DNA from 3 places in the Paenibacillus sp. NRS-1782 genome. Region 1 is predicted to be linked to each of the others. Evidence: predicted binding sites of a transcription regulator. Region 1 holds the regulator's gene; each other region holds the start of a gene.
What was found. Region 1 encodes LexA, which represses DNA repair genes until DNA is damaged. Its sites were predicted from a motif close to CGAACATATGTTCG; they were not measured.
Positions count from the first base shown of each region.

Region 2: a site for LexA is predicted at 1,459-1,472, ahead of addB (helicase-exonuclease AddAB subunit AddB). Genes of this name have one in related genera too.
Region 3: a site for LexA is predicted at 1,506-1,519, ahead of ACIFQM_RS00755 (YolD-like family protein). Genes of this name have one in related genera too.

Region 1 is NZ_JBITPH010000009.1:67,266-70,548, reverse strand. Features, by position in the region: gene ACIFQM_RS02545 (hypothetical protein) at 39-548, opposite strand; gene ACIFQM_RS02540 (DUF896 domain-containing protein) at 677-883, opposite strand; gene ACIFQM_RS02535 (LysM peptidoglycan-binding domain-containing protein) at 995-1,363, opposite strand; gene lexA (transcriptional repressor LexA) at 1,554-2,180, shown strand; gene ACIFQM_RS02525 (hypothetical protein) at 2,575-2,745, shown strand; gene ACIFQM_RS02520 (hypothetical protein) at 2,897-3,067, opposite strand; gene ACIFQM_RS02515 (LytTR family transcriptional regulator DNA-binding domain-containing protein) at 3,204-3,283, opposite strand, start outside.
Region 2 is NZ_JBITPH010000017.1:9,371-12,653, forward strand. Features, by position in the region: gene addB (helicase-exonuclease AddAB subunit AddB) at 1-1,392, opposite strand, end outside; gene ACIFQM_RS06730 (class I SAM-dependent rRNA methyltransferase) at 1,623-3,002, opposite strand; gene ACIFQM_RS06735 (hypothetical protein) at 3,086-3,271, opposite strand.
Region 3 is NZ_JBITPH010000004.1:10,934-14,216, reverse strand. Features, by position in the region: gene ACIFQM_RS00770 (hypothetical protein) at 126-323, shown strand; gene ACIFQM_RS00765 (hypothetical protein) at 388-903, opposite strand; gene ACIFQM_RS00760 (hypothetical protein) at 896-1,324, opposite strand; gene ACIFQM_RS00755 (YolD-like family protein) at 1,559-1,894, shown strand; gene ACIFQM_RS00750 (AgrD family cyclic lactone autoinducer peptide) at 2,712-2,837, shown strand; gene ACIFQM_RS00745 (hypothetical protein) at 2,851-3,228, shown strand.

The sequences.
Region 1 (3,283 bases):
CCACAAACAATTTAAACGATTCGTACCAACAGAAGTCGCTATTTTTTGTCTACTTGAACCTGATTAGATAGCGCAAACTTCTCAAGCCGCTCTGCAATGGCATCCGTATCATAACGGCCCAGTGATTTTGTAAAAATAAAGTTGCCACCCTTACCTTTTCTTTCAACCGTTACGTAACCCTTTTCAATCTTGATGGCTTTCATATCCTCTGTCGTCATTGGACGCTCTCTGCCACCCTTCAACATATACAGCGTGCTCTTTCCAACCTTCAAATAAGGACGGCGTATGAAAAAGATAACTGCCAGCATCAAATACAAGCCAAATACAAGCCAGTCCATGCCGCGCATGCCAGTCTTAGTCAAAAAATAACTCATGAGCATGTACAGAACTGCAAGTCCAGCCAACATGATTGGCACGGTAATATTACGTCCACGGAAAATATCCATTGCAGAACCGGCACCACTAATGGTTTGGATGCCTTGTTTTTTGCGCGATTTATTCAAATGCGCTGTGTTTTTGCGTACTTTTCTTTCAAATGATCGGGCCATCTCTCAATTCCCTTCCCAAATATATTGCTTAAAAACAATTGCCACCCATCCTAATCTATATAGATACCAAAATAGATACCTTAAAAAAACGAAAAGCAAATTACGCGGGCTAAGCCGCTTTAGCGACATTAATGCGTCAGCCCACCATTTCCCTTCGACGTATCTTCGTCCACAATTTCAATCGTATCAAGTTGCTGCCGGAAATTACGGCGAATGTTATCCAAATAAATTTCCCGAAGATTGGCGCGCTCTGTTGTTTCCTCTTCAGTCAATCCTTCGGCTTTTGCTTTGCGAGCCAATTCATTGATGCGCTGTACCAAGCTGTCTATATCCAAATTCTGTCCCCTCCATATAAGCAAAGATATAATACACTTTGACATGTAGAAAAGAGCTTGTCAAGGTTCCCTCATTACGTCCTCTGACAAGCTCTAATCAATCGTGACAGATCAGAAATGCGGAAGCTTTAAAAGCTGGCCTGCCTGCACTCCCCGATCTTCCAGTCCGTTAATCCGAACAATTCCATCTATATATACCCTTGTATCCATTCGTTCCGGTTTATGATTGGAGGCAATCTGCCACAATGTATCCCCAGGTTGTACAATAAGTTTGGTTACCTCTTCATTAGAAACCGAAGGGGCCGCGAATACCGTCAGCACACCTGCATCCGCAATCCAGAAAACGGTAACCAGAATAAGAAGTTTGGACAGAAGACTATTAGAAATGGGCCGTACAAGCTGTGCCTCTCTCTCATTACGGACATTTTGCATCTTTTCTAAATTCATTGGAAAAATACTTTGATATGTGCTATATTTCATCATTGTCTACGTCCTCCAAACGTTTGTTCCTATGTTTTTCACAATATAACACGAACATCTGTTTTGTTCAATAGAAAAGAGAACAAAAGTTCGCGATTGTTTTTTAGGGATTATTTAGAACTTACGTTTGTACGAACGGAGGTTCTATGCTATAATTTTCCCAAACGTTACTAAATGGGGTTGATACGGTATGTCTAAGATTTCAAGCCGCCAGCAGGCCATTCTTGAATTTATCCGCAATGAAGTGCGTCTAAAGGGTTATCCCCCTTCTGTACGCGAAATAGGTGAGGCTGTTGGATTGGCCTCCAGTTCTACGGTTCACGGTCATTTGGATCGTCTGGAGAAAAAGGGACTGATTCGTCGTGATCCAACGAAACCGCGGGCCATCGAGTTACTCGGCCAAGACGAATCGGATAACAGCAACTTGATTAATTACTCAATTAGTCGTGTTCCGGTCGTCGGCAAAGTTACAGCTGGTCTGCCTATTACAGCAACAGAAAATATTGAAGATTACTTTCCTCTTCCCCAGCATTTTGTTGGTGAGGATAAAATATTCATGTTATCTGTTGTAGGAGAAAGCATGATTGAAGCTGGTATTGCCAACGGAGATTATGTCATCGTACGTCAACAGCAGACAGCCGATAATGGCGATATTGTCGTGGCCATGACAGACGAGGACGAGGCTACTGTTAAAACTTTTTACAAGGAAAAAGATCATATTCGACTTCAACCGGAAAATCCGGCCTTTGAACCGCTTCGTCTGACGCACGTCAGTATTTTGGGTAAGGTTGTAGGACTCTTCCGGGACTTCCACTAATTTTTCATTTTTCAGCCCCGTTATTCTTCCGCTACAACAAAACCGGCTGCCCATGGCAAGCCGGTTTTGTATTGATATTATGTACACAAAATGTTTCTCACAGCTATTCTTTTTCCTTTGATAGCCCATAGATAGACGGTTTATACCTACTAACTTCATTCTTTACTATTCTGCTTATGCTAATCTGCTGGAACTTTCTCCTACAATATAAAGTGGGAAAAGATAAGACAGGTAAGCATAAGTTTTTTTACATTCTGTATCTCCATACTTTATTAGTTTCTGAATATTAGAATCATAGGTGATAGCTTCTTTTTGCTTTTAATAGATTTATGCCGATACATGCTAGCGCTACTGGCATATGAATAAAGTAGACCTTAGCAAAGGAGATAAGCATATGATCAAAAATCGAGTCAAAACGTATAAGCATCGTATCGGCAAGAACAAATTTCTGGTCGTAAAAGTCTTTCAGGCCGCATCCGCCGAAACAAGAAGCGGTAACGCACTAGCCACCAATGCATTGAACATCAAAATTTCCAAACGTAACCGTAAGCATAAACACTTCTAAAATTCATCCGTACCTTCATTTCTTGTGAAGGGAGGTGATATCATGTGTAAAAGACATTTCAAACGTCACGTGAGAGGAAGAGGATTATCCATCCGTTCAAATCAGAGAGCTATTGCACGTGCTAGAGGTAACGCATTGGCTGTTAATCTGTTTAGTGTAAATGATAGACAACGCAGACGATAATGATTGTTTTTAAGCGAAAAGTGGGAAGGATTTCTTCCCGCTTTTTTGTGCCACATTCTAGTGTAAAACGGAAGTTGTACAATAAAAAGTGGCACTTTAAATCCCAGCCCTGAGAAAATTCAAAAAAAGCTTTTTTCATGTCTATTCTCCTCCTTGAACTATTGTGTCTTTATCTTTACTGTATGATCATGATCCTTTAGATTCTGAACAAAAATCAGGGTGCTGAATGTCTCTTATGATTCGAATAAGTCGAGTGTTTTGAAAAAAAAGAGCCGCTATCTAGTAGCAACTCCAGTGAAAATTATGTTCGAATTTATGAAACCCATTTCCTCTATAACCTCGCCAAATCGGTGAT
Region 2 (3,283 bases), on a different contig from region 1:
CCGTCCGTCTGTCCAGCGGCTGCCCTGTATCCCGCAGGCCAATGCGTAATTTTCCAGACGATCCATATCCTCGCGGCTGACTCGTCCACCCTGTGGCAACAGCAGATCCGTTTTAACCGCACGAAATACATCCTCGTACCGCCAACGCCGCTGGACGATATCCAGCGAAGCCCGAATCATTTCCACCAAGGGATGATGCAAAATGCTTCTGCGCTGATCGAGAAACACCGGAACCTCATATTGCTTGAATATCGGCTCCACCCACGGCTCATAATCCTCAATATGGCGTACAAACAGAGCCATTTCCCGATAACGTGCCCCCTCATCTCGGGCCAGACGGCGCATTTCGCGCACTGCTCCCTCCAGTTCGACACGTCGGTTCGCTGCGGCATACAGTTTGATTTCTTCAGGTTGCTTATCTTTCCATTGCTCCGGCATCTGTTGCTGCGGCATGGGTCGTCCCTGGTTCCGATATCCCGCACGTCGTTCAAACTCTGCCTCCAGATACGCCAACGCCGGGCGGTCCTTAAATCTCGGAAGCGGATCAGAGCGCAGCAGTTGTGTCTGCGTCTCGATCATCAGCTCGTCCGCCATCCCTTTAAGCTTTACATAGGTAGCCGCCGAAGGATGAAACAAATCCAGCTCATGCGGAAGCTGTCCCCTCTCGTAGCTGCGATTGCAAGTCAGTGCGACCGTCAACGAAGAAGCGTGCAGCATGAGCTGCTCCACCACCTTGTATTCATGCGGCGTAAATCTGCGGTAGCCATCCATCCAAATATCCGCTCCACGTACAATGGACGACTCAGCAATCTGCTCAGCCAGCATACGCAGCGTATCCTCGCCATCAATATATTGAAGCGTCAGCTCTCTTTCAAAATCCTCATAGATCAGACTGATGTCCTTGAGCTTGCCGCGTAAAATCGGAGTGGATTCCCCCGCCGCATTCATTCGCTCCAGTTGCTCCGGGACATACCGAGTATCATTCCCATACTGCTTCAGCTCTGTAAACAGCGTATTTAACCGATCCACAAAGCCCAGTTGGTCTCCCGAATCCTTAAATAAGCTCAGTTCATCCTTGCGACGACGAATAATTTTATATAAAAGCATCTTCTTGCCTTCCTCCGTCACAGGTACCAGCGCCGAACCCCCGGTTTCCTGCATGACCAAATAGGCAAGACGATGAAATCCCATGACCTGTGCGCGCACCGTCCCCTGAATACCGTTTTCGGCTTCTGTAAGCAATGCATGCTCTGAAGCAAATGACGATTGCTCCGGCACAAGTAACAGCATTGGCTTACCTAGCGGTTCCTTGCGTAGCATAGCCGTCATTTCGCGACGGATTAACGCGCTTTTCCCGCTGCCTGAGCGGCCAATTAACAAACGGACCGACATGATGCGGCCTCCTTTCCAACGAACAACATTCTATTCAACAGTATAGCATATGAGGCAAGAGAGAAAAGAACGTACGTTTGCCATCTTGTAGCATTTTATCCTCCCTCAAAAAACAAACAGTCCCGCAAGCAGGCTTGTTGTATGCCTTCTCTACAGGACTGATTTATGGATAAAACGAGCCTAATCTACTTGATCCGCTACCTTAATATGCGGTTAACAATCTATAAATTCTACAGTTGTGTTCGACTGCGCACCTCAAAAATAGCGAATTTCAAATAATGGCCTTCCTCTACGCCCAGAATTTGGGGATGATCCTTGCCAGCCGCTCTCCAATCCACCAGACGGAGGATTTTTCCGGCATCTGCCGCCGCTTCCTTAAGCGTGTCCAGAAACAGCTCCGGCCGCATATGGAATGAGCAGCTTGCAGTCACTAAATAGCCGCCCTCATTGACCAGCTTCATCCCGTGCAGATTAATATCCTTATATCCACGCGTAGCTCCTTTGACCGCATTCTTTGTTTTCGCAAAGGCTGGCGGATCAAGAATCACTACATCAAAGGTACGTCCGCCCCCTGCTGTGAGCGGCTTGGAAGTATCTCCTTTTCCCCCGGCTCGCGTAGTGCGTTCCTCTACGCCTTTAACCTGATTACGCAAATATTGGAAAGCATCGTCCACGACAAACTCGACACGTTCCTCAAAACCGTTCAGCTTGACATTATCCCGTGCGCTTTCTATCGCGTGCTCGGAAATATCAAGACAGGTTACTTTTTTCGCACCGTATTTGCAGGCATTGAGCGTAAAGCTTCCCGTATGTGAGAAGCACTCCAGCACAGTTGCGCCATCCCAGAATGGGAACTCCACAACCTTGCCGCTTCTGTTCACAGGCTTCATGACCGCTGTGCCAGCGTCACCCTGCTCTGCTGCTACTTCCTGCAACGTAATTCCGCTACGTCCTCCCCAGCCCGTCATCAGTGGAGCGATCGCCGCACGATTCTCACGCTGGTCGAAGAAATAGCCTGTCTTCTGGCCCTCTACAATATCGACCTTGATACGCAAACCATTTTCCGTTACCACGACATGACGCGGGCAGTCGCCATATAAAGGCCCTTTGGTCTGTTCCAGTCCTTCCAACTCGCGGATGGATACATCGCTGCGCTCATATATACCAACAGGGCCAATCACTTCAACAAGTGCATCCCTGATTTCTTCCCTGCGGCGATCCATACCGAGCGTTAATAATTGTACGACCAACACGTCGCCAAAACGGTCTACAATCAGCCCGGGTAAAAAATCAGCCTCGCCGTATACCAGCCGATACGCGTCTCCTCCGGTCACAAAACGTTCGCGGTGCTCCAGGCAATCGCGGAAGCGTTTGGCAAAAAAGCTTTGATCCATCGCTTCCAGCGGCTCGTAGGACATCACACGCACCGTAATTTGTGAGGCCGGATTATAGTAACCCGTTGCCAAATAACGGCCCTGATGGTTTACGATATTGACCAGATCACCCGCCTCCGGCTCACCCTCCACCTTGGATATTTCATTTTTAAAGACCCAGGGGTGCGCGTGTTCCAGCCTTTTTTTGCGGCTGCGTTCCAATATTACTGAAGGCAAAGTCCTTCACTCCCATTCTTGGATTACTCAAAGTGTTAAAAGCGTGGTGTTCGATGGGGCGCGGCTCCGCGATTCATTTGATCTTACCATCGCTGGCGCTTCTTCAGATTCAAATGAATCGCTCCGCTGCTGCCCGCCATGCTTGTCATGGCTGTCCTCGACAAATCATAGGCTGTTACATGAGCATTTTGCATAAATCCCAAAATCGATTTTAAATCGGCAATATAGAGATCGAAACGGTTTAGTCCGTCTATATATTGTTCTTTCAAGCGTTGGGAATC
Region 3 (3,283 bases), on a different contig from region 1:
TAACGAACGCTTGTTTGCATATAATGTATTTGGAAAGGCGGTGGGCGGAAATGCTACCAGATATCGAGCGTAAGTTACTGCGGATACTCTACAACTATTCAGCTGGGCGAAGACGGTTGCCCACCATGAAGGAACTAGAGATAAAGACAGGAAGGCGTACAGAGGACATAAAGGCGGGGCTGTTGGCTCTGGAAAAGGATAACTATATTGTATGGGAAAACAAATCTGATACGCGGCATATCGTAATCATAGAGGGCTGGGATAGGGATCAAAAGATAGTCACGCCCCCGGGTGCAGCGAATAGATACTACACGGAATATTAAAAAGCGAAAGCCCTTAACGCGACATACAGCGCTGGGCTTTCGCTTTTTTAGCATGCTAATGCTCTTATGAATATAATCTTATAATCGTAAAAATCAAGCCTGCAATAGCAATCGTTGTTGCTATAATCCAAAGAATTGTTGAAAGCCTTGCTTCACCAACCTTATTGGAAACAAATGTTTCAGTGGCTACACCGTGGGACTTAAGTTGTTCACTAAAGATGGTCTTGATTCTGTCTTCGGTAGGCACTTTTTCGAAAAGTTCACGCATGTATAGCTTTAACTCTAAAGTGGATTTGTCCAAGTCAGATTTTGAAACCTTATCTTTCAAATCGTCTTTCAAGTCTTTTTGACCTTGTTCCAAATTATCTATCCGACGCAGTATATCGTTCATTCCGCCTCCACCTCCACTTCCTGTTGGTGTTTCGCTAGTATTCGCAGATTCTTCAAGTACAGTTCTATTAAGGCGCCCTTGATACTTTGTACCTTTGGGCTGCGATACTCTATTTTCTTTATATTGATCAATGTCAATAACAGCATCTGTTTCTTTTGGTGTTTTTAATTCAAATAAAGAATCACTCATTATCTTCAACCTCATCAAATAGTATTCTTGATTCAGCTAAAGGCGTGTCTTGGTAAAAGACAACTATCGTTATCAAACCAGGCATTTCGATGTCTATTCCTTTTTCGGTATATAAACTGAAATTACCAGTAAACACTAAATCAGAAGGAACAGAATATTGATCCTCTATCATTTTGCCTAAAGGTATCTGAGTCAACTCTTTCATCATCGGGTCAAAAACTTTAATATAAAGGTCTTCTATTTCTGTCTTTGGGGTCATAATTCCTACGGTCAAGTAAAACGAAAACTTATATGGGAAACTTACTGTTTTTCTTACATAAGGTTCAAAAATTAAAAAGTTAGATCTACCTTTGGCCTTTAAATTCGTAGTACTTTCCGAAAATAGGATGTAGGATATTTGAGTTCGTATTTCGTGTTTCATTGTCTCACCGTCATGAATCTCCATCGGCTGGAGTAGTTGCTGATCATCTTCCGTAAATATAGTTTACCCTATTGATACGCCTTTGGCTATATCTGCCAATACAATATAGGTGAATATAGGAGTAAGAAAACAACCAAAGTGATAATTTTGTGTTTGTTTTGGCAATAATATTTTATTGTACAGAACATGCGTTCGTAATATAATCAATTTATAACACAACAGGAGGGTACATACATGTCGAAAAAATTAGAAGGTAACGGCTTATGGGAAAGCAGCCGGATTATCATACCAGAACACAAGGAAGCATACTTGAAGTTGATGAAGGATCGTCAGCGCCGTGGGAAACCAGAACTGGACGAACAGGAGGTCCAACTCATAGAGCAGGCTCTTATAGACTCCTACAATTCACGTACGGCTGTCACAGTGTCTGTATTTAGCCCGTTCGATGACATTGTTATGACTGGTGTGGTTACGTCTATAAACACAGCCAGACGGGAAGTGAAGCTGTCTCGCGGGGAAGATGATTTTGATTGGATCAAATTGGAAGATGTTATATCGGCCCAAATCTAAAGACATACACACTTATATCCGATACTATTAGTAGGTAAAGCACTTTATAGTATGCTTAAAAATAAACCTCACACGTCCTATTAATACCAGCAATTGGATTGCCACTCCCGTTCATAAAGAGATACAATTATGTAAAAACGTGACGGGGGTATGTTGTGGTGTGGGAGGCCGTTAGGTTTCTGTTTTTTTCAAATATAGAGGCTTTTGCCGTTTTTACTATTATGCTATCAATTTTCAGGTTGAAATCATGGCATTATTTTTGGCCTGCTATGTTCGTTTTTCTTGCTATGAATCTCCAAAGTTATTTTCTCCGTGAGGCGTTAAATTTGTCTTTCCTCGTGCCAGCCATAACAATAATAGTTTATATATTGCTTATAGCTACTATAGTTAGGGTCCCGATTTTGTGGGCAGGCATAATATCCGTAACAGGTATGTTTCTGTACACTTTACTGCAACTTATTGTCATTATGGCTCTGTTCGGCGATCTAAATGAGGACATGCAATTTTCCATCAAAGGCACTGTAGTTCAAATAGTAACCAGCTTATGGACCCTTTTTATAAGTTGGTTACTTAATAAGTTTAAAATTGGCTTCGACGCTGAATTCGAGAGGTTTCGCTTAAAATGGGAACACATAATAGTAATAGTATTTATTTTGGTTGCGCTCACTGCGTCAGCCGTTGTTATGTTTGTTAATAATATGCTGTACATTATGCTTTTTTTGATCATTGTATCAGCCATGTTTTTGTACTATGCGCTCCGAAAGGAGCGGGAAAACTTACAAGAGGATGAAGAGGACTGAGAGAGGAGGTGAAGAGGGTGAAAAAACAAGAACTTTTCTTTAAGGCTGCATCTTTTTTTTCTTTCGCGGCGATTTTATCTGTTGCAACAGCAAGCGTGGCATTTATCCACAGCCCCGAACCACCAGAAGAATTACTGAAATAAGGAGGTGCCACAATTGAAACTAACTGTGACGGCAAATGCAGACGGCACGTCAGGCTACACAGACTTGTACGTCGAGTTAGTTAATTTTATCGAATATGACCGATTGAGCAAAAGACTTGTTGTACATGCTCATACGGGTGTATTTTACATGACAGGACCGCTTAACTATTGCAAAAATGCACTTAAAAGTAGTGGGTACAAATTTATATATGCCACGCGGAGCAGTATTTTCAATGCGGACAATGTGGTATCAGTTAACACCCTCTTTAAAGATGCATATTTTAAAGAGGGTGTTAATGGAAAGAAATCAAAATGCGAAATATCCCATAACCGTTTCGTAGAGGCGATGGCTAAATTGGAAGTTTACAATCCAAGCGTATCATTCTCCTGAATATTACCAAGACCGCTATCGTAGCGGTCTTTTTTGTCGAATATTATACGTATAT